One region of the Blautia hydrogenotrophica DSM 10507 genome, then DNA from elsewhere that is predicted to be linked to it. Evidence: riboswitches for the same ligand, from Rfam matches in the RefSeq annotation. Region 1 holds a riboswitch; each other region holds the start of a gene.
What was found. Region 1 has a riboswitch for ZMP and ZTP ahead of BLHYD_RS08920 (formate dehydrogenase accessory sulfurtransferase FdhD). Riboswitches for the same ligand answer to the same signal wherever they lie in the genome.
Positions count from the first base shown of each region.

Region 2: it holds a riboswitch for ZMP and ZTP, as region 1 does, so the genes downstream of both, BLHYD_RS14875 (formate--tetrahydrofolate ligase) here and BLHYD_RS08920 (formate dehydrogenase accessory sulfurtransferase FdhD) in region 1, are expected to answer to the same signal.
Region 3: it holds a riboswitch for ZMP and ZTP, as region 1 does, so the genes downstream of both, BLHYD_RS12155 (IMP cyclohydrolase) here and BLHYD_RS08920 (formate dehydrogenase accessory sulfurtransferase FdhD) in region 1, are expected to answer to the same signal.

Region 1 covers NZ_CP136423.1:1,906,602-1,914,657, forward strand. The annotation lists gene fdhF (formate dehydrogenase subunit alpha) at 1-1,885, opposite strand, end outside; gene BLHYD_RS08920 (formate dehydrogenase accessory sulfurtransferase FdhD) at 2,039-3,301, opposite strand; ZMP/ZTP riboswitch at 3,378-3,462, opposite strand; gene BLHYD_RS08925 (MOSC domain-containing protein) at 3,521-3,961, opposite strand; gene BLHYD_RS08930 (molybdopterin biosynthesis protein) at 3,973-5,898, opposite strand; gene BLHYD_RS08935 (molybdopterin molybdotransferase MoeA) at 5,913-7,145, opposite strand; gene BLHYD_RS08940 (ATP-binding cassette domain-containing protein) at 7,146-7,853, opposite strand; gene BLHYD_RS08945 (ABC transporter permease) at 7,840-8,056, opposite strand, start outside.
Region 2 covers NZ_CP136423.1:3,093,109-3,101,164, forward strand. The annotation lists gene BLHYD_RS14860 (xylulokinase) at 1-112, shown strand, start outside; gene BLHYD_RS14865 (M81 family metallopeptidase) at 167-1,663, shown strand; gene BLHYD_RS14870 (DUF1700 domain-containing protein) at 1,754-2,191, opposite strand; ZMP/ZTP riboswitch at 2,791-2,873, shown strand; gene BLHYD_RS14875 (formate--tetrahydrofolate ligase) at 3,064-4,749, shown strand; gene BLHYD_RS14880 (IbrB-like domain-containing protein) at 4,834-5,358, opposite strand; gene BLHYD_RS14885 (phosphoadenosine phosphosulfate reductase) at 5,348-6,679, opposite strand; tRNA gene BLHYD_RS14890 (tRNA-Arg) at 7,067-7,140, opposite strand; gene BLHYD_RS14895 (ABC transporter permease) at 7,216-8,056, opposite strand, start outside.
Region 3 covers NZ_CP136423.1:2,535,777-2,543,832, forward strand. The annotation lists gene pepF (oligoendopeptidase F) at 1-997, opposite strand, end outside; gene BLHYD_RS12130 (GntR family transcriptional regulator) at 1,211-1,582, shown strand; gene BLHYD_RS12135 (ABC transporter ATP-binding protein) at 1,579-2,277, shown strand; gene BLHYD_RS12140 (hypothetical protein) at 2,271-3,056, shown strand; gene BLHYD_RS12145 (YbjQ family protein) at 3,075-3,395, shown strand; gene BLHYD_RS12150 (phosphoribosylaminoimidazolecarboxamide formyltransferase) at 3,477-4,655, opposite strand; gene BLHYD_RS12155 (IMP cyclohydrolase) at 4,668-5,381, opposite strand; ZMP/ZTP riboswitch at 5,422-5,501, opposite strand; gene BLHYD_RS12160 (peptidoglycan recognition protein family protein) at 5,543-6,304, opposite strand; gene guaB (IMP dehydrogenase) at 6,419-7,873, opposite strand; gene BLHYD_RS12170 (DUF6106 family protein) at 7,940-8,056, opposite strand, start outside.

The DNA of each region.
Region 1 (8,056 bases):
CTGGGTCAGAAACCATTGGATTTTCACCCATAATATACAGAAGTTTTACTTTGTCTTCCAGTATTGCCGGTATCGTCTCTGTCACCGTATATCCCTTATTCGGACTGAGCTTCACACCCCAAGCTTTCTCAAACTTCTCCTGTACCTCAGGATTAAATACTTTTTGGTACGCTGGGTAATCGGTTGGCAGTGCCCCCATGTCGCAAGCCCCCTGTACATTGTTCTGTCCACGCAGAGGATTCACGCCGCTGCCCTTCTTGCCAATGTTCCCGGTCACCAGCGCCAGATTGCTCAGACTGGATACATTGTCCGTTCCATTGACATGCTGGGTGATTCCCATCGCATAAGCAATATAGGATTTATGTGTGCTCGCGTAGAGCCTTGCCGCCTGAATAATCAGATCTTTATCGACCCCACAGATCTCTGCCGTCTTCTCCGGCGTGTATTTCTTTACAATCTCTCTCAGCTCTTCAATACCTTCGGTATATTTTTCTATATATTCCTTGTCTTCCAGTCCCTCTTCAAAAATCACATGCAGCATCCCGTTGCTCAAAGCCACGCTGCTTCCCGGATTGATTTGCAGATAGATATCCGCGATCTCAGCCAGAGGAATGCGTACTGGGTCTGCGACGATGATTTTCTTGCCCATACGGTGTGCCTGACGCACATACATTCCCATCACCGGATGGGTTTCTGTTGTGTTGGAACCAGTGATAAAAATCACATCCGCGTCTTTGATTTCCGCGATACAGTTGGTCATTGCTCCGCTTCCGAGGGTCGCCGCCAGCCCTGCAACCGTGGAACTGTGACAAAGACGTGCACAGTGATCGACGTTGTTCGTCCCCACCGCTGCCCGTATAAATTTCTGGAACAGATAGCTGTCCTCGTTTACTGTTCTGGCGGAGGAAAAACCGGCAATCGCATCCGGGCCAAATTCTTTCTTTATTTTCAGAATTTTCTCTGCCACAAAATCCAAGGCTTCTTCCCAGGAAACCCTCTCCAACTTCCCGTTTCTGCGAATCATCGGATATTTCAGTCGGTCTTCATGATTGATAAACTCATAGGCAAACTTACCTTTTACACAGAGAAGTCCTTGATTGGAAGGGCCATTGGCCGGCTTCGCGTCCACAATCACTCCATCCTTGACAGAAAAATCAATCTGGCATCCGACACCACAGTATGCACAGGTCGTCCGGACTTTTTGTGTCTCCCACTCCCGGAATTCGTGGAGGGATTTCGGCATCAGCGCCCCCACAGGACAGACAGACACACAGTTGCCGCAGGAGACACAGGCTGTCTCTGCCATGGTGTCTCCCCCATTGGGAACCACATAGGCTACAGCTCCTCTTTGAGCCATTGCCAGCGCATTGATTCCCACCAGCTCCCTACAGGTTCTCACACATTTTCCGCAGCGGATACACTTATCCATCTCCTGGTAATAAAAACGGTTGGAAGTATCTTTCTCCCGGTGTTCGTAAGGCACCACATACTGGGCTTCCTTCACCCCGTACATTTCGCAGTACTTTTGCAACTTACAGGCGCCCAGCTTCCTACAGTTCATACAGTCCAAGGGATGAGTGGCAATCATCCGGTTTAAAATCCCGATGCGGGCTTTCTTAACCTCTTCTGACTCTGTCCAGACCACCATTCCCTCCCGAGCCTCCGTGTTGCAGGCAGTCAAGAGGCTGACCTCCCCTTCCACCTCGCAGGAACATATTTTGCAGTCCCCGTACTCACTGCAATTGCTACAGTGTTTTGCCGGCATTCTTTCCAAATCGTCAAAACAAAATGTGGGGATGAACACCCCTATTTTCTTAGCAGCCTGTAGAATCGTACTGCCTTCTTCCACTTCGACAGCTCTGTCGTTGATTTTTAGTGTTATCATACCCTTCCTCCTTATCCAAATCAAACATCGGACATGTCTGACTTTTCTCATTTTTAAAAATGATTATCCCATACTCAATTATATATTATATAATTCTTTGAAAAAAATCAATTTTTATATTATTTGTTATTTCAATATCCAAATAATTCCAAATTATTTTTCACTTATCTTCACATGACCCATATGATAAATATTTCCTGTCTCTTTTCTGATAAATCCCAACAGTGTAATGTCCTCTTTTTTGGCAAGAGCCACTGCACTGCCAGTCACCGCAGCCCTGGACAATACCACCGAAAACCCAGCCTGAATTGCTTTTTGAAGATAGTCCTGCGATATCCGCCCGCTACTGAACACCGCACATTTTGGGATCGGTATTTCATATTTCAGCGCATAGCCAATGACCTTGTCCAAAGCGTTATGCCTGCCAATATCCTCCATAGAGCAAAGCACCCTACCTTCCATCATGAGCACACAACTGTGAGCGCATCCAGTATCTGAAAAAAGAGTTCCCGGATTTTCAAACATTTCCTTGGCAGCCTGGAAAATTTTTTTCAGGCTTATACTTTCCACTGGGTCCGCATGTACAGGCTTGATTTCTCCTGCTAAGTCTCCCAACAAAAATCTTCTTCCCAGGGATAATTCCTCCATATGTGTCGGTGTGCACGAAATGGAAATCTCTCTTCCATCTTTCAGTCTGAGGCCGTATTGGTATTCCAGCGCCACGTCATCCTCTTTTTCTTGAAATTGATTCCCTGTAATTTTTAAAATCTGTACTCTTTCTTTTTCCATCTTCCCTCCTCGTCCTTCTGTCGTCCCATCTGGCCGGCTCTCTAACAGTCTTTTATAGAGCTCCGGAGTATTTACATTCAGAATCTGATCTTCCGGGATATCCCTCAAAAAGCACTCATATCCCCATCGGTCCAGTACCCGGAATACCGGAAGCGCACGTTCCTTTATCATCTCTTCTATCGTCTCTGCCATAGCCACCGGATAAACACCGATCAGCGGTTCCTTACGCACACCATGCTCCCACAGCAGCGGAATCTCCCTCCCCCTCGTCAATCCCCTTCGGTGTCTCTCATGATACACCAAAAGCTCCTCTAAAATTTCTGGCGAAAGCCTCGGCACATCCACTGGAAGCACCAGACAAAAAGGCGTCTCCATCTCTTTCATACAGGCATGGAGTCCTCCGAGCGGCCCGCGGTCCGGATACCGGTCCCATACAACCTCCCCGACGTCCCCCTCAAGCTCAAATCCCGACACAAAAATCCGGTCAATCCCAACTTCTTTTGCCTTGTCGATAATCAGCTCCGCGAAGGTCTTTCCGCCATACAAAAGCCGCGCCTTATCTTTTCCCATTCTCAGACTCTTCCCGCCTGCCAAAAGCAGGAGGGAATAGACGTCCTTTCTGTCCATTACTTTTCTCCTCTATTTTTTCTGTGACAAGATTTATATGATTATATCAAAAAAGGCAACATTCACCCTCTTAAGTAAATGTTGCCCAGACGGTCGGCATGCCACAGAGACAGACTCCCACGTGGTTCTCCACATTAAATCCGTCAGTCGTCAGCTCTGTTTTTTGTTAATTTAGCATACCACTTCCCGGTTTTTTTGTCAATATTTTGTGAACTTTTCCTATTTCTGTCCAGTATTGATCTTGACATCATCTCCTGTCCGCAGCCATCCGCCCCTGGCGACCTTGGCGAACACTGCCTGTCTTCGCAAAGAACAGTCCTGCCCTGACTTCGCTAGTTCACACAGTTCAGGATAACATTTTTTAAAAACTTCGGTAATCTGCAAAACCACCTCTCCCATCCTCAGAAAAGTACCCGGGGAAGTCTTTGAAAAGTCAATCCCTTCCACCTGTACGTTTTCTTTGAACTTTTTCAGACAGAAGCCTTCCTCCTGAAAATCTCTGACTTCTACTGGGAGAATGGAAATCTGTCTTTGAAGGTCGCTCCCGTGCCAGTCGCCTTTGATACCGTCTTCCACGGTCAGCTCACAGGCATCACAGGAGATCGGCGCTGCACCCTTTTTCTCATAGATAAAGATTTTCGATATTTTTCCTAGCCCCATAGAATACCTCCTCACTTCATTGACCGGCTGTCTATCCTCACGATTTGTCCCGCCTCTTCCCAGGAATAACCTCCCAGTTCCCTTAATTTTTCATGGAACCTTTCAGATTTTAAAATTTGAAGGAAGCATTTCACCAGCGGAAGCTCTAAGTCTTCTTGATAGAGAGCAAAATCATAGGATTCGTCTCCCACCGGCAAGAAATCCAGCCCCATGGCCTTCGCCGCTGAAAACACTCCCATTCCCGCATCTGCTCCCCCTGAGGCAACCTGAGCAGCTACAGCCATATGCGTCGTGGCTTCACAGTCATACCCGGAAATCTCCTCCGGCGAAATCTGTTCTTTTTTTAGCAGATAATCTAATAAAATCCTTGTCCCTGCTCCCCTCTGCCGATTTACATAGCGGCATCTTTTTAAATCCTCAATCCCGCAAATACCCATGGGGTTGCCTTTTTTCACCATCAATCCCTGCACCCGGCCGACTCCTCGAATCAGAGCCATTGGCTCCTTAAAAATTCGCTTCAGATAACTTTGATTGTAGACGCCGGTGTCTTCATCCAGAAGATGTACCGGCGCGATATGAGCCTCTCTCCTTTTCAGAGCCATCAGTCCGCCCATGCTTCCCACATGCGTGCTAGACAAGTACATCCCTCTGCTGACCTCCGGCATCAAATCCGCCATCACATCCAAAATCAGATCATGACTGCCTATCACCACCAAAGTATTTTCTATTTCCTGAATATCCCGGTAAAGCTCCACGCTCACCGTCTCTGATGCCTCCACACCTTCGCTGTTTTGGGGAATCACGCAGAAGCCGTCTGCACGCACCATAGACATGGCTGCTCCGGCCCCCCTAGCCAGCGGTGCCGCCACCAGCTTCTCTCCCACCTTGCCGACTTTCACCCGGATATACTCTCTGTGTTTGAGACTGGAGACAAGCCTTTTGGAAATTACTGCGTCTACAACAGGATTTTTTCTGCATGTAAAATCTCCCAGCATCGAAAGTACTGGTATCACGAAATTTTCAAATCCAATATAGGCACTCACCGGATATCCCGGCAGGCCAATCACTGGACAGTCATCCACGACAGCCAGAATGACTGGTTTTCCAGGCTTGATCGCAACCCCATGAACCACCACCTCTCCCAGCTCTCTGAGCACATGGACGGTATAGTCTTCTGTCCCTGCGCTGGAACCAGCGTTTATAATTACCAGATCGTATTTTTGAGCCGCCTCTTTGACCGCCCTGCGAATTTTCTCATAGTCGTCGGGAATCACCGGAAAACGCTTAGCCCTTGCTCCTTGCTCCCGCGCCAAATTCTCAAACATACGGGAATTCGATTCAATGATACTGCCCTCCACAGGAGTCTCCCCCGGCTCGATAATTTCTGTACCTGTGGGGAAAATTGCCACGGACGGCTGCACCGCGACTTCTATCTCAGTGATGCCTGCGGAGAGTAAAACTCCCACATCAATGGCACGTATTTTGTGGTGTCCGGGCAGAATCATCTCTCCTGCCACGATGTCCTCGCCAATAGGGCGAATATGCTGCCACGGCGCAGCCGCCTCCACAATCCGCACTTGTCCTTCTTTCCCGGTCTCCAAGAGATCCTCCGCCATAATCACCCCGTCATAAGGAGGACTCACCGGATCTCCCGTATCTACAACCTGATAATCCTCCCCTTCTGTCAGCTCCACCGGCCTGACCTCCGAGGCACCTTTCGTTCTCTGCGTGACTACCGCAATGCCGTCCATGGCCGCAGAATTAAACAGGGGGGAGCAGTATTTCGCATAGACTGCGGAGCGGGTCACCCGGTTCAGACTTTCGGTCACAGGTATCCGTTCCCATTTTACCTCGATCACCGTCTCCAAAACTTTTTTATATTTTTCCAATGCTTCTTCCACAGATATCGTCTTTAAATACAGATTTCTCTTCTTCATCTTTACCTCACATCTCAAAAAAGTTCTACCCAGACTAATTCGCCGGTCTTTAAGCCTTCCTTTCCCATGGGAATCCTCACATAACCGTCCGCTTTCGTCAGCGTGCGCATCAAGCCAGATTTTCCCAGGACCGGTCTGGCCGTATAGCCTTCTCCATCTCCTGGGAACAGTTCAACCATGACACAGGTGTCCTTGCCTGGCGCTGCCGGAATGTTGCTCTGCATAGAGGCCGGTATTTTCAAACTGTCTGCCTCTCCGGTCCTCCACTGTTCCAGCCACTTTGCCAAAAGTCTGAAAACCATGAGGGCGGCCGCCGGATGTCCAGGCAGACCCATCAATATGGTCTGCGAGGGCTCATCCACGGCTAAGATTGTCGGCTTTCCCGGCTTCAAGGCAAGACCGTGAGTAAACACCCCAGGGTCTGCCAGACGATCCAGCAGCTTCGCCGTGATATCTTTCTTTCCCTGGGAGCTGCCCCCTGAGATCACAACCAGGTCACTGTCTTCCATTCCAAGGCGCAAAGCCTTCTCCAAAAGTTCTTCCTGGTCAGGAAGCACCTGGGTCTTCACCTCTTCAAATCCGATCTCACGGGCCAACTGCCGCAGTGCAGGTGTATTGATATCATATACCTGCGCTAAGCCAAGCTCTCCACCTACCTGCACAAGCTCATCCCCTGTGGAGAGAATTGTCACCTTTAGAGGACGATAGACCTCCACGGTACGTCTGCTGTTTCCCGCCAGCGCCCCGATTTGTGCCGCAGCCAATCTGGTTCCTCTGGGAAGAATCGTCTCTCCTTTTTCTACGTCTTCTCCGATCTGCACCACATTCCCGCCGGACGCAAGCGCGTGATAGACCGCAGTGCAGGATTGGTCGAACAATTCACAGTACTCCACCATCACCACTGCATCTGCACCTTCAGGAATCATCCCCCCAGTGGGAACATAGGAACAGGTCCCGCTGACCACCCTCTTTTTTGCCGGTTTTCCGATCTCAATCTCTTCCATGATATCTAAGAATACTGGCACTCCATCGCTGGCCCCCTGGGTATCCGCCGCAATCACCGCGTAACCGTCCACCGTGGAGCGCAAAAACGAAGGCAACGGGACCTCTGCCTTAACATCACGAGAAAGCACCCTGCCGGCCGCCTCCTCGATGGGAATGACCTCCGTCTTTTTGATATCCCAGGTGATCTGTTTCAATAATTTTTCTCTCGCCTGCTCCAGGCTGTCCACTCTCAGAAGTTTCATCTACTCATTCCTCCTGTCAAACGCGCTTTCGCTCAAAATCTCTCCTCTCAGGAAATGCCGCACCTCAGGGACCTCAGAGTGAAACAACACCTCCCTGGCCGGCCCGCTTTGCACAACCTTTCCCTTGTAAAAAACATGAACTCTATCACAGAGCCTTGCAATATGGCTCAGACTGTGACTGATCAGCATCCAGGTATTTCCTTCTATTTCCCGGGTCCTTAAAATCTGTTTTTCAAAAAACTCTACGCTATCAGGATCTAGATTCGACAGTGTCTCGTCAATCATTACAAAACGAGGATGAAAGCAGAGAGCTCTTATCATGGACACTTTCTGCTGTTCCCCGCTGGAAAGACTTCTCGCAGCCTGCCGCTCTTTCCCTGCCATACCGCAGCTTTCCAAATAGGCCCCAATCTTTTCCCGATCAGGACGTGTTCCCCTTATTTTCAGCGGATAAACAATATTTTCATAGACTGTATCATGCAGCAGATAGGGTCTTTGGCTCGTCATGGTGATCTCCCTCATATTCAATCCTTCATACTCAATATGCCCGCTGTCAGGGGACAAGATTCCCATAATCAGTTTCATGAGGGTGGTTTTTCCACTGCCGTTCCCTCCGATCAATCCGTGGATACACCCTTCTTCTATCTCTAAATGGTCAATCTGAAGGACAAATTGACCAACTCTTTTTTCCAAGTTAATAATTTTCATTTTCTTTCGACTCCTTCTGAAAGAAATCTGCCAGACACTGGAGAAGAAACGCCATCACTAGCAACAAAATTCCCAAAGTTAGGCCTTCTGTGAAAATCCCCTGACTTTTCAGCAGGGAGATCGCTGTCGTCATCGTTCTGGTATGCCCTTTGATATTTCCGCCCACTAGCATCACCGCTCCCACTTCACTGATGGAACGGCCA
Region 2 (8,056 bases), 1.2 Mb from region 1:
TTTTAAACCCAGAAACGAAAACGCTGAAATTTACGATAAACTTTATAAGATCTACTTGGAACTTCACCCTGCTCTTCACAATTTATATGGAAGCATCAACGGTGTTTACTAATGTTTCTGCCCTGCCATTCGGCAGGGCAGTCATCGGCAACGAAAGGAGCTGCTTATGAAAATAGCAATCTGTGAATTCCATCAGGAGACCAATTCCTTCAACCCCTTTCCTAGTCCTCTAGAAGACTATCTGGTCTTTGGCCTGTGGGAAGGTGAGGAACTGTTAAAAAATGGAAATGGTTCCAGCGCGCTAGATGGAATGATTCACGTTTTGGAAGAAAACAAAGTTCAGATTGTCCCCACCTGCCGCATGTGGGCCAACGCCGCCGGACCGGTAGAGGCCCAAGTCGTAGAGGACTACTGGAAAAATCTGTCCCGCCGCCTAAAAGAAGCACTTCCTCTAGATGGCGTGTGCATTTCACTACACGGGGCTACTCAGTCCACTGCGTCTCAGGACGTATGCGGAGACCTGCTGGAAAAAATTCGCCAGCTCGTAGGCCCCAGTACGATTCTCTCTGCCTCTTTAGATTTGCACGCAAACATCACTGAAAAAATGTTAAAGAACGCTGAATTTCTCTGCGGTTATCACACTTATCCTCATGTAGATTTTTATGAAACTGGATCCCGAGCCGCTTCCCTGTGTCTCCAGCGTCTAAAAAATCCTCAGAAACCTCTCCACACACGATGCATACACCTGCCCATGATCGCCCCTGCAAGTTCTTATACCACCCTCTTCGGCCCTTTTTCCGAGCTGATGCGCCATGCCGAACATTTCGTAGAAGAGAAAAAAATTGCCGATTTTTCCATCTTTCAAAGACAACCCTGGCTGGATGTCGGTGTCGGAGGAAGTGCGGTACTTACTGTCTCTGAATCTGACAGCTCCAAACTTCTTTTGGAACTGGCACGGCGCTTTTTGAATCTGCGACACAGTTTCCATTCTGATATAAGAAGTGTACAGGAAATTATACATGTCGCAGAAAATAATGCCACAGGCAAGCCTCTCGTTCTGGTGGACTCCGCAGATTCTACCAACGCCGGTGCTAATGGCGACAGTGCCTATATACTCCATGAAATCTTGCGCCTGAATTCATCGGTAAAAGCCGCGCTATCTTTGAGATGTGCTCCCGCAGTAAGACAAGCTTTTCAGACAGGAGTTGGAAAGACGGGCACTTTCACCATCGGCGCTTCGATCAATTCCAGCATGAGCGCTCCCGTCACACTCCAGGCATATGTACAATCTTTACACGATGGAATCTATACGCAAGAAGGCCCCGCTAAGCGCGGCCTTGTCAATCACCTGGGTCCTACCGCTGTCCTCAAATTCAGAAACACCTCTATCCTTGTGTCCGAACAGCTCCTAGGAGCCGGAGATCTACAGCTATACCGCCATCATGGAATGGAACCCCTTTTCTACCAGATGGTTGCAGTAAAAACCTGTACCTCTTTTCGAGCGAGTTACTTGCCCGTAGCCAGTGACATCATTGAAGCAGATACTCCCGGTGCCGCCTCTTCTAATCTGCTTACGCTCCCATTCCGTAACCTGCCGAAACGCTTTTATCCTTTTGCTGAAATCGACGAATCGGACCTCACTATCCCAAAAAGATTTCGTTAAACGTGACGAATCCTTTCCTATAACATAAAAACCAGATTTATAACAAATCTGGTTTTTACATTTTTATTCACTTCTGTCTCTTCGGCATCTTCAGCGCCTTTTCTGGAATGCCTTCACAATGACACCCACCACTGCCAAACAGAACAGTATGGGAAGCAACGCGCCAATAATTGTAATCAGCACAAATAAAATCAGTGCTGCCGCCAAAATTACAATCAGCTTTCCATACCATGTGGTAAGGTCCAGTTTTCTAAAAGTCTTTTTGCTCTCTCTTACAAATTCTCCGTCTTCTTCCTGGACAACGTATTCTCCTGTTTCCTGAGAACTCCACGCCCCGGAATCAATCAGCGTTTTGGCGATTAACCATGGGTCTCCAAGCATATCCAAGACTTCCGCCTCCGTCTTTCCGGACGCAATCTCTTTTTCTATATAATCCCGATAGTACTCCACATGACCTCGAAGCTGATTTTCTGAAAGCTGGCCTCTCAAATGCCTCTCCAAACTTTCTAAAAACTCTTTTCTCGTCATAGTTACGTCTCCTCTTTTTCTCCTGATCGCTTGTTTCCCTCATCTTGGAATAGTATACAAGAACTCGACAAGTTTTTGCAAGGCATTTTATCCTTTCTTAAGAATTAAACGTAACGTTTAGCCTGACACTGTCCCGCTGCATATGCAGCGGGATCCCGAGGACTGCAAGCACCAGACTGAGAGAATTGCAGTCTGTGTGCATGCATTTGTGACAGTGAAGCCGAAAAGCTGAATTGATACAATTAAACGTAACTATTCAGCCATAAGCAGCATATGCGGCGATATAAGCTGTTATGGCTGAATAGTTACGGCCGTTCTGAAGGTAGCAGATAGTAATAGCACTTTAATCTGTACAATCCTAGTTCCTTTCTATTTTTTGATATTTCAATATAATAAGGAAAAAAGTTTAACGATAATAATTTATTTTATTTCCTATTATAGTATTTTTAATTTTAATTAAAAATCACTCTAATCCAGTTACTTTTCTTAAAACTTTGATAAATTTTTGACTAAATTCTTGACTTTTATATGCATTAGTGCTAATATATAACCATCAACTAAGGAATCAAAAACAATATCAAAAGATTCCAATCAACCAAGAGGTTTCTAATTACTGACGGATAATTGTGGAATACCACAGGGGAATTAGAAATCTGAAACGCCGACCGTCTGGGCAACATTTGAGCTTCTCGAATGTTGTCCTTTTTTATGCAATAGGAAAGCTCTTTTCACGCCAATGCGCGAGAGTCCTCCTATCACATAAACGCTCCGCGAGGATGCGAACGATGCAGAAGGTATGTCCACAACAAACCTTTCACATCATATCTAACAGGCGTCGGTATTATGGGGGATCCAGAAAGGAGATCATAATTATGGGATTCAAAAGTGACATCGAAATCGCACAGGAGTGCACAATGGAACCGATCACTAAGATTGCTGAGAAGGCTGGGATCGATGACAAATATCTGGAGCAGTACGGAAAGTACAAAGCAAAAATCGACTATAATCTGTTAAAAGAGACCGAAGGCAAAGACGGCAAACTCGTTCTGGTAACCGCTATCAACCCGACTCCGGCCGGAGAAGGAAAGACCACCACGACTGTAGGTCTGGCTGACGGACTTCAGAAATTAGGAAAGAACGTTATGGTTGCTCTGCGTGAGCCGTCCTTAGGACCGGTCTTCGGCGTAAAAGGCGGCGCTGCCGGCGGCGGATACGCTCAGGTTGTTCCAATGGAGGACATCAACCTGCATTTTACCGGTGACTTCCATGCCATCGGAGCTGCAAATAACCTACTGGCTGCTATGATCGACAACCATATCTATCAGGGCAACGCTTTAAATATCGACCCGAGAAAGATCACCTGGAAAAGATGTGTGGACATGAACGACCGTCAGCTTCGTTTCGTGGTAGACGGCCTGGGCGGAAAGACCAACGGAATGCCACGTGAGGACGGCTATGACATCACCGTTGCCTCCGAGATCATGGCAGTTCTGTGTCTGGCAAGCGATATCAACGACCTGAAAAATAGACTGGCAAGAATCGTTGTAGGATATACTTACGGAAAAGCTTCCGAGCAGAAACCGGTAACCGCAGGCGACTTAAACGCACAGGGAGCAATGTGCGCGCTGTTAAAAGATGCCCTGAAGCCAAACCTGGTACAGACCCTGGAGCATGTACCGGCAATCGTACACGGCGGACCATTCGCAAACATCGCACACGGCTGTAACTCTGTCATCGCAACAAAAATGGCACTGAGACTGGGCGATTACGCGATCACTGAGGCAGGATTCGGCGCAGACTTAGGTGCTGAGAAGTTCCTGGACATCAAGTGCCGTATGGCAGGACTGAAGCCAAGTGCAGTGGTAATCGTGGCAACTGTACGTGCACTGAAATACAACGGAGGAGTACCGAAGGCAGATCTGAACAACGAGAACCTGGAAGCACTGGAGAAAGGACTTCCAAACCTGCTGAAACACGTAAGCAACATTAAAAATGTATACAAACTGCCGTGTGTGGTAGCGATCAACGCATTCCCAACCGATACCAAGGCAGAGTTAGACCTGGTAGAGAGCAAGTGCCGTGAGCTGGGCGTAAACGTAGCGCTGTCTGAGGTATGGGCAAAAGGCGGCGAAGGCGGCGTGAAACTGGCAGAGGAAGTCATCAGACTGGTAGAAGAGCCGAACGACTTCACCTACTCCTATGAGCTGGAAGGAAGCATTGAGGACAAACTGAACCAGATCGTACAGAAGATCTACGGAGGAAAGAGAGTTGTGCTGACTGCAAACGCTCAGAAGCAGGCAAAAGAACTGGAAGCGCTGGGCTATGGAAACTGCCCGATTTGTGTGGCAAAAACACAGTACAGCCTGACAGACGATCAGACGAAACTGGGAGCGCCGACCGACTTTGAGGTGACGGTACGTAACCTGAAGATCTCTGCTGGAGCAGGATTCATCGTAGCCCTGACCGGAGAGATCATGACAATGCCTGGTCTGCCAAAGGTACCGGCTGCTGAGAGAATCGACGTGGACGAGACTGGAAAGATCAGCGGATTGTTCTAAAACCTAGCCATAACCTTGTAAAACTTATCGAGTTTTACATCTCCCATAATTCCGCCAAAGAATTAACTTCTTTGGCGGAGTTTTTTATGTATCTTCGTCCGCAGGAACCCAAGCTTTTCCAAATTTCACATCCTTGAAAAGAGCTGCCAAGCCTGTGATCTGCTTCAGCCGCAAAATCTCATCCTTATCCATTCCAAGATGCTTAGAAATCCACTCATCAGACCGTCCAAGCTCATGTAGCTCCTTGACAATATTACTCATCAAATCTACATCGTGGTTTCCTCTGGCACGATTGTGCCGAATCGTACTTGCCATCCTCTGATCTAAAGGTTTCTCTATCACAGAGACCGGGAGCATTCCTTTCTCGCGTTCATAGATATCCTGATGTTCCTTGATGATTCGATAACGATGAAAACCATCCACAATCACGTACAGGTCCTCTACTTTTGCGTAATAACATACAATTGGCATTGTATAGCCATCTTCTTTAATGCTTTCGTACAACAGCTTCATCTCCGGCGGAGCCACCGCATTGGGATTATAAGTATTTGCCTTTATTTTCTCCACTGGAACTGCAATGACGTTATAAGCAGGACTTTTAAACTCCATAATTAATCTCCTCGATACTTTTATACTTTCTCCGGATAATATCTACTCTTTTTTGCTGCTGCCTCGTCATACCAAATCCCATAAATCTACAGATATGATCGTTTTTTAAAATGCAGTAGCACATTCTCTTCCAACTGGGAATATCTTTGCTGGACTTGATATCGTCCGTATCATCTGGAATTTTCCCCACAAATACCACCCGTGATTTCTTACTTCTGGTATAGTTAGAAACACCATTCCTGCGGATATTGTATCCATGTTCTTCCAATTCCTGAATTACATTTTCATCCAACCCTCCGCCCGTGGTATGCCAAAATTTAATAGAGGTATTAAATTTTTTTACGTAATTATTCCTGAGTCTGACCGGTAAAGTATCCAACAAAAACATGGTGTAAGATTTCCAAGTATGCCCCTCTGGCAGAGTAATATTACGATATCCCATGGCTTTTGACTTACTGTAGATACACGCGAAATTCGCTCCCTGCACTCTTCCCACCAGCTTAACCCAAATCTCCGGGTCTATGACTCGATACAAATTAAGGGCATCCTTGGAATAATCATTAAACGGCGAAGCAACCCGCATCTGAGAAACCTTCAGCCCCGCTTTGTAATAGAGCTCATACAACTCATTGTAATCGTAATCAAACAGGTAATTGGCATGCCAGACATCATAAGTAGACCAGTCATACAGCGGCGAGGCACACCAGACATTTTTGAAATGCTTGCTAATCCAGCACTCTCCTTTATACCCATACTTCTTATTCAGAAAACCACTGTATCTTTGAAGAGATTCATCCGCGCGGATTCCCAGCAAACAGACGGTCTTTTTCTTTCCATGAGATAATTGATACCATCTGCCAAACTGCTTCGCCAAATCCTCCTGATGCATTCGATAGTGATAAGTAGTCATCGGATTATTGTCTAAATTAATCACGTACTCCTTTTGAGGCATCTGGCGAACCCAACTATCCTTTTTGGTGTCGTCCCAGGGATACCAATACATCTCATAACTACTCAAAGCCGTTCTAGTCGCCATCGGCAGACAAACCCAATAAGGCTCCACTTCATCTTTGATGCGCTCAAAAGTTCTCTCTACATACTCTGTCGTCACCGTATACTGAGCCTCAAAGTCTTGGTGAAACACTCCCAGTGTTTTTTCTGGATAATACTTTTTCCGATAGTCCATAACCAGATTCAATAACAGACCGCTATCCTTTCCTCCTGAAAACGAGACATATATATTATCAAATTCCTCAAACAAAAATTTCAAGCGGTTCTGGAGGGCTTCAAATACATCTTGCTCTAAATATTCCCTTACCATGGCAATCCCCCTATGATTCATGATGAATTTTCCAATATTTTCCAGGTACTATTTAAAGGTTAATTTAGCACAATCCGACATGAAATTCAACAAAACACGACAAAATTCACGAACACTTCCCCAATCTCTTTCACCTTAAAGGTGTGCCTCACTTTGTGCGCCAAGATTTTTCTACAAAAAAAGAATCCTGCTTGCAAGATTCTCCGCTTGTGGCAGGACGCAAAATTCCATCTTCCACTTTGACGCAATAGCGCAAAAACGATAAAATTTCCATGTTGCGGCGTGTACATCCTACCCAGAGGATTTTTAATTTTCCTGGAAATCCAACAGATTTTCCTAGTAAACAAAAAATAGGTGTCTAACCTACAGTTAAACACCTATCTACTACGTGCGTTAGAGGATTCGAACCCCCGACCTTTTGGTCCGTAGCCAAACGCTCTATCCAGCTGAGCTAAACGCACACATATAATATTTTCATATTGCCCTCGCAACATTAGTTATTATATGGCATTTATACTCAGATGTCAAGCATTTTTTTAATTTCTTCTCAAAGCTTCAATTGGACTTAATTTTGCCGCTTTTTTAGCCGGATAAATTCCAAAAAAGACTCCGACTGCGCAGGCAAACGCCGTCGCGATCAATATCGTTCCCGGGCTGATGCCAGGAGAAATCGCCATCTCCATGGACTGACTGATAATCGAACATATCCCAAACGCTGCTGCAATGCCTAGAACAATTCCTATGATACCTCCAATCGCCGTGATAATCGCCGATTCCGCCAAGAATTGCATCATAATCGAGGAAGTTTTTGCGCCCAGAGATTTTCGAATACCGATCTCTCGGGTACGCTCCGTGACAGACACCAACATAATATTCATAACTCCGATACCGCCTACCAGCAAAGAAATTCCAGCCACAAAGGAGATAAATGCTGTCACCATTCCCATCATCTGGTTCATAACCTTCAGCACATCTTGAAAACTCTGTACCTGATAATAGTCCTCCCCTGCACTCTGGTGATTTCTTTCCAGCACATGCAGGGCCTTTTCTGTGACAACTTTAGAATCCACAGACTTATTTCCTATGATGGTCACACTATAGAACTCCTCTATTCCTTCCATTACGTCTGACAGAGAAGTATAAGGAACTGTAATATAGGAAGGCATCCCTTCATAAGTATAGCTGACAAAAGTACCGTTCTCTTTTTGCTCTGTGACTCCCACAATCCGATAGGTCTTCGTGATGTCGTAGCTGGTCACGTCTATATCCATTCCCACTACATCATCCGTTCCAAAAAGTCTCTTCGCATCCATGTCAGAAATCACGCATACATTTCTGGCCTCTGCCACATCCGCATCGGTGAAATAATTTCCACGC
Region 3 (8,056 bases), 630 kb from region 1:
CCAATCCTTCCTTGACCATGGCTTTTGCCTGTTCAAAAGAGTATCTCTTTTTTTCCGATGAGACCAAGGGAGTGTATAGGTCATACATGTGCAGCACATCCACCCCCAAAAGACGCCTGCGAAGCTCCACGTACCGGTGCAAGGCTGGGAGCGCCTGATGTACCGCCGTCAGAAGCTGGTCATACACTTCCACCGGTATATTGCCTCCATCTAGAGCGGCTGCCCGGGCAGACGGGTAGTTTCTCATCTTCGCAAAAAAGCCCGCTTGCTTGACGTTTGCCTCAAACGTAGCTGCCAGCGTATTCTGAAACTGTCCGTAGGTTCCATAAAGCCGTTCAAACGCTGCCTTTCTGACACTTCGGTCGCTGCTCTCCAAAAACTGCGCATATCTGCCGTGAGTCAGCTCCACAGAATTTCCTTCTTCGTCCTGCACAGCTCCAAATCGAAGATCTGCATTGTTAAACATGGAAAAAATGTTTTCCGGTCCATTGGCAATCTGAGAGACCTGAGCCATCACCTCTTCCATTTCCTTTGACAACACATGTTTCCTGGTTCGAAAAATTTCTTCCATATATCTTTTGTACAGCCGCAATTTTTCATTCTCTTCCAGAAACCTTTCAAAAAGCTCCTCTGTCAATTCCATCAGCTCAGGTTCCAAAAAGGAAAACGCTCCCTGAGCCTTTACCATCAGATTCTGGGCCCGTCCAGACAACTGTTGATACACACTGTTCCCAGTGTCCTCATGATATCTCTGGTTCGCATAGACATACAGCCGCTCCAAGAGCATCTGAATCCTGTCCCGTTCCTGCAAAGCCTCAAAAAGAACTTTTGCGCTCTTTGCCAGTCTTCCCTGAAATTTCTGATAGCCATCCAGTCCTCGCTGCGTCTCCTTATACTCCCTCTCCCATTCACTTTCATTTGCATAGAGATCTTGAATTCTCCACTGATCACTCTTTGCTATCTCTGATCTCTTTGGCAGTTGATTCTTCTGGCTCATCCTATTCCTCTCTTTCCAATATTTTTATCTATCATAGGCCGTAGGCACCGCGAAAAAAGCGATACTATGCGCAGATATCATTCCCACTCTGTGGGCATTATATCCCAAAAACATTTTTTTGAAAACCCTATTGACAATTTCTTTTTTCGAATGTATTATTGTATTAATCACTTAGTACAATAATACAATTAAAAAATGAAAGGAGCTTTGTAAATGTCATGGAAACTCAACTCCAACCTCCCCATATATGCACAGATCGTTGAACACGTACAATTAGATATTATCGCCGGGCGCTACCATCCTGGAGATCGTCTCCCTTCTGTTCGAGATTTGGCTTCCGAGGCAGCTGTCAATCCAAACACTATGCAAAAAGCCCTATCCGAACTAGAAAGAAATGGATTGGTCTATTCGCAGCGGACCAGCGGACGTTTTATCACGGAGGACATCACTATGATAGAAAAAATGAAAGAAGACCTGGCGACTGCCAGAATCAAGGAATTTCTCAGTACTATGAATCAGATGGGGTTTCACCGACAAGAAATCCTGTCTCTGATCGAAAAAATTCAAAAGGAGGATGCCAAATGAGTACCATTTTAGAGTGTCGAAACCTCACAAAGACCTATGGAGCCAAGAAAGCCTTAGATCACATAAATCTAAAATTAGATTCTGGTAAAATTATCGGCCTGCTTGGGCCTAACGGCAGTGGAAAAACGACGATTTTAAAACTGATCAACCGTCTCTTGACAGTCTCAGACGGACAACTTTTGATAGACGGCATGGAACCTGGAGTAAAAACCAAAGCAATCGTGGCCTATCTACCGGAACGTACTTATCTGAATCCCAATATGAAAATTTACGAGATTCTTAACTATTTTTCAGATTTCTACGAAGATTTTGACCGAGGCAGAGCCGAAAATATGCTCCAAAAGCTGAATCTTTCCACCCAGGCCCGCATAAAAACTCTCTCCAAAGGCAGCCGGGAAAAAGTACAGCTGGTGCTGGTGATGAGCCGCCGCGCAAAACTCTACTGTCTGGATGAGCCTATTGCCGGAGTGGACCCCGCCGCCCGTGAGTATATCTTAAATACCATCTTAAACAATTACGACGAAAATGCGACGATTTTAATCTCCACACATTTGATTGCCGATGTGGAAAACATTCTGGATGAGGTAGTTTTCATCAAAGACGGAAAAATACGCATGCATGAATCCGTAGATGACATTCGTTTTCTCAAGCAAAAATCTGTAGATGAATTATTCCGGGAGGTATTTCAATGTTAAGCAAATTGATAAAATATGACTTAAAAGCAGTTTCCCCAGTTCTGCTGACCATACATGGCGCAGTTCTGATACTGTCTTTGCTGGGACATTTTTTCATGTCTCTGCTGCATATAAAACCTTTTGATACCATATTCTCTTCTATTTACACGGTGACTCTTCTGACAGCCATCGGAGCTGTCGCCCTAGCCACTATCGTCTATCTTGGCATGCGCTATCACCGCAATCTGTACACAGACGAGGGATACCTGACGAATACGCTGCCAGTCACCGCGAACTGCCATGTCCTCTCCAAATATCTATGCGGAGTACTCTGGTCCTTCCTCGATGCGGCCGTAATTCTGCTATGTGTATTCATTTTTCTGAACGATGAACTCTTTGAATTTTGCCAGGCCGTGTCAGCATACATCCCTGCAAATTTGTTCCTGCTGACAATAGCCACTGTAATCCTGGAACTTTTTATCTCCTGTCTGTCCGTCTACTGCGCCGTGGGCATTGGAAATCTTTTTCACGGCCACCGGGTCATGGGATGTATTGGAGGCTACGTTCTGCTCTACCTGATCAACCAGGTGATAGGGCTGATACTGGCGTTTCCTTTTTTTACCAATGAGACCATTCGAAACGCTGAATCCGCTGACGCGAATAGCCCTGAGGTGCTCTATGAAGTCTCTCAGATCTTAGGCAGAATACTTATTCTCTCCTTGATACTCAGCATTATCATTGGTATTATATATTATATTGTATGTGTCAAATTGCTGGATAAAAAATTAGAAATGGATTAACAGAAAGGATGATTTAAAATGTTGCTTACAACGACTCATGTACTTCAGGGAAGAACTTATGAGGAACTAGGCCTCGCAGAAGGCGCTACCATCCAGACCGTACATTTTGGCAAAGACTTTATGAATGGCCTAAAGACACTGGTAGGCGGAGAGCTCACCTCTTATTGCGAGATGATGGAGAAGGCCCGCGTGATCGCCACAGACCGCCTGATCGCCTGTGCCGAAAAAATGGGAGCGGACGCGGTGATCGGAGTATCCTACACCACAAATTCTATCGCTTCCTCTGCTGCCGAGATTCTCGCCTACGGAACTGCGATTCGTTTTACTGACGGTAAATAAGAAAATTGAAGCAGTATTTTTTACAGCAAATTGCCGGAAACCCACAACGGGTACCCGGCAATTTGTTTTTTTATTATTCTTTTAGTGGTGAAACAAGCGGATGCCCGTAAACGCCATAGCCATTCCATATTTATCGCAGGTCTCAATGACCAAATCATCTCTAACCGAACCTCCTGGCTGCGCAATATACTGAACACCGCTCTTATGCGCCCGTTCGATGTTATCGCTGAATGGAAAGAACGCATCTGAACCCAAAGTCACGCCAGTCATCTTATCCAGCCACTGCCGCTTTTCCTCTCTCGTAAACACTTCTGGCTTCTCTGTGAATACCTTCTCCCACGCACCATCGGCCAGGACATCCATGTACTCTTCTCCAATATACACATCAATCGCATTGTCCCTCTCTGCACGTTTGATATCGTCCTTAAAAGGAAGATTCATAACCTTAGGACTCTGACGAAGGAACCAGTTATCCGCCTTCTGGCCCGCCAGACGGGTACAGTGTACTCTAGACTGCTGGCCAGCGCCGATTCCAATTGCCTGACCATCTTTCACAAAACACACGGAATTGGACTGTGTATATTTTAGAGTAATCAGCGAGATTTTCAGATCTCTCTTAGCCTCCTCACTCAGCTCCTTCTTCGCTGTCACTACATTGGACAACAGTTCATCGTCAATGGGCAGCTCCTGTCTTCCCTGCTCAAAAGTCACCCCGAATACTTCCTTGTGTTCCAGTGGAGCTGGCACATAGTCCGCGTCAATCTGAATCACGTTATAATTGCCTTTTTTCTTCTGGGAAAGTATCTCCAAGGCCTCCTGGGTATAACCCGGCGCGATCACTCCATCGCTGACCTCCCGTTTAATCAGCATCGCCGTGTCCTTATCGCACTCATCAGAAAGAGCGATAAAGTCCCCGAAAGACGACATTCGGTCTGCCCCTCTTGCCCTCGCATAAGCGCAGGCCAGTGAAGACAGTTCTCCTAAATCATCCACCCAGTAAATCTTGGCCAGTGTCTCAGAAAGGGGAAGCCCAATGGCTGCTCCTGCTGGGGACACATGTTTGAAGGAGGTTGCCGCCGGAAAACCCGTAGCTTTTTTCAATTCCCTCACCAGCTGCCATCCATTAAAGGCATCCAAAAAATTAATATATCCAGGTTTTCCATAGAGCACCTTGATCGGCAGTTCACTGCCATCGGCCATATAGATTCTGGAAGGCTTCTGATTCGGATTACATCCATATTTTAATGCCAGTTCTTTCATCTTTGTCCCTCCTCACTGATTCTTATTCACAATTTTCGTCTCATATTTGCCTGTCTCGATATCGATATAGCGTACGAACAGGGAAACCTTATTGTCTTCGTTCAGGTTTTCCCATATCAACTCCGTAAACGCCTCCATATCATCTGGAATCTCCACCAGCTTAGGTTCGCCCTCAAAACTCAAAAGAGGATTTCCATCACACTTGTAGGTATGGATAAAACGCCCTTCTCCAGCCACACAGTTCTCATAGGCAAAAGTAAAACGGTCACAGGCCTGGGGATTTCCGTTGTTGCTCTTTAAGATTGACAGAGCGTAGCTGTATTTTCCGTTCTCTACATGCATCACCCCTGAGATTCTCGGCGTGTAATTCGGTGCATCGGGCTCAAATTCACGGCTGCGCAGAGATTGCTCAAATGTCATCTGGCGGTCCATCCCCTCATAGATAGTATCCGTCTGATCGCCGTTGGTGACAATCGTCTTGTTGCCCAAAACTCGGACCGGAGCGTAGATAATCAAGCTAGGATCGGTAAGCTTCGAGGGGTCATATGCCTGTGTGCGAATTCCCTCTCCCTCCTCCACAAAAACTCGGTTCCGGCTGTTCTCACTTCTACCCATAATAAAATAGGCAGCCACTGCCTTAGTTCCATCTTTGGAACGCCCCAGGATAATTCCACGTCCTGGATAAGAGTTGCTTTTTAGCTCTTTAGCCAACGATAGCATTTCCATAATGGTCTCCTTTCTACACAAAAACCGCCTGGGTATACCAAACGGTTGCCCAGGCGGTCGACATTCTACTTCACTGCACTCCCTGTAGTTTTCCTACTTCCGCCAGTCATGCAGTTATGATTATACTACAATATATTTCTCCATTTGACAAGCCCTAAATATTACTCCAACTCTTTTCTCTTGGCCTCCATCTCTGCTGAAATATCTTTTTTTAACTGTTCCCAAGCTTCTGGATGTTCCACATAATACTTCGGACAGTTTTTTCCCGTCACATCATAGTGGCGAATCACATGATCTATATCCAGCCCAAAACGATTACACAGATAAGCTGTCAATTCCACCAAAGACTGATACGTGGCTTCATTAAATTTTCCCGTCTCATCTAAATGACAGCACTCAATAGAAAGAGTATCCACATTTCTGGAATTGGTCGCATAGGAAATCTCGTTCGTAGGAATACACTGTACAATTTCCCCCTCCAAGCCTACGACAAAGTGACTACTCACCTCGTTAGAATGATTGTCTTTCAGCCCTTCAAAGTAATCTCTGTTATTCTTAGCTGTAGAGCCTGGATTCGCAGTGTAGTGAATCGCCACATACTTCACCTCTTCTAGAGGCGTTCCCGGCCTGGAATATGGATTCACAGTCAACAGCTCCACATCCAGCGGAGGAGCCCCTCTCAGAGGGTCTTCCATGTCCAGATAGGCTCTAGCCGTCTTCTCAGCCTGTAGAGATTTTAATACCAGACGCCCTCCTGTGAAAAGAAGCAAAAGCAGTACTAGACACCCCACTGCCAGCCATATGTAGTTTTCTTTTCTCTTTTGTTTTTTTCTCTGCGGTCTCCTCTGCCTATAGCCTTTGGGGACCGAAGCAGTTCTTCTGGCAGAATTTCTGCTGCCAGTCGCTCTTCTCTGTCTCGTCATAGGTATCCTCGCCTCTTTGCCCTGAAATCCTGTCCCCTTCGTCTTAAGCGGCTGAACGCAAAGCGGGCTGTCCCACAATTACTGTGTAACAGCCCATTTTCATTTCAAAGCAAATTACTCTTCAATGCTGTAATTCGGAGCTTCCTTTGTGATATGAATATCGTGAGGATGTGACTCCTTCAAGGACGCGGAGGAAATTTTTACAAATTTTCCGGTAGTCTTTAATTTCTCGATATTCTCTGCTCCACAATATCCCATACCTGAGCGCAGACCACCCATCAACTGATATACCGTGTCTTCCACGTGGCCTTTATATGCCACACGGCCTTCCACGCCTTCTGGTACCAGCTTCTTTGCGTCTTCCTGGAAATAGCGGTCTTTGCTGCCATTCTCCATCGCAGAGATGGAACCCATTCCACGGTATACCTTATACTTCCTTCCCTGATACAATTCAAAAGTTCCTGGGCTCTCATCACAACCTGCGAAAATACTTCCCATCATGCAGACATTTGCGCCTGCCGCAATCGCCTTCGTAATATCCCCGGAATACTTGATTCCGCCGTCTGCGATAACCGGAATTCCATACTCCTTCGCCACCTCATAGCAGTCCATAACTGCTGTGATCTGCGGCACACCAATTCCAGCAACCACACGTGTAGTACAGATAGAACCAGGACCAATTCCCACTTTTACCGCGTCCACACCTGCCTCGATCAGAGCTTTCGTCGCCTCTCCGGTCGCCACATTTCCCGCAATCAGTTGAAGTTCCGGATAAGCGGCCTTGATCTCACGAACGGCACGCAGAATGTTCTCAGAATGTCCATGGGCAGAGTCTACAACGATCACATCCACATTCACCTTTGCCAGAGCCTCCACACGTGCCAGTACGTTCGAAGTAATTCCGACAGCTGCCCCACAGAGCAGACGTCCTTGCGCATCTTTTGCTGAAAGTGGATATTTAATCTGTTTTTCAATATCCTTAATTGTAATTAAGCCTTTTAAGTTATATTCATCATCAACAATGGGTAGTTTCTCTTTCCTGGCCTTTGCCAGTATCTTCTTCGCTTCTTCTAGAGTGATGCCTTCTTTTGCCGTAATCAGTCCCTCTGAGGTCATCGACTCTTTAATTTTCTTTGAGAAATCCTCCTCAAATTTCAAATCACGGTTGGTAATGATTCCCACTAGTTTTTTGCCTTCCGTAATCGGAACTCCTGAAATACGGAATTTTGCCATAAGGTCATTGGCATCTTTCAATGTGTGCTCGGGTGACAAGAAAAATGGATCTGTAATTACACCATTCTCAGAACGTTTTACCTTGTCCACTTCGTCTGCCTGCGCTTCGATGGACATATTCTTGTGTATGATTCCGATACCACCCTGCCTTGCCATTGCAATCGCCATGCGGTGTTCGGTCACAGTGTCCATTCCTGCGCTCATCATAGGAATGTTCAATTTTACCTTTTTCGTCAAATAAGTGGAAACGTCTACCTGATTTGGTATTACTTTTGAGTATGCAGGAACTAACAATACGTCATCAAAAGTAATCCCTTCCCCGATGATAGTGCCCATTGTTTTTCCTCCCTTTTCTTCATCTTAATGTTTTGTTCCCTAGTGTAACAAATATCCCCCCTGGTGTCAATCCAAAAAAACTTTGGACGGAGCACTTTTTTTCATCATCTGAAGCATAGTTTCATCCGGCTCTAAGATCACTTTACAGGTCTGCTGGTCCAGCTTCACAATCATCGCATACCT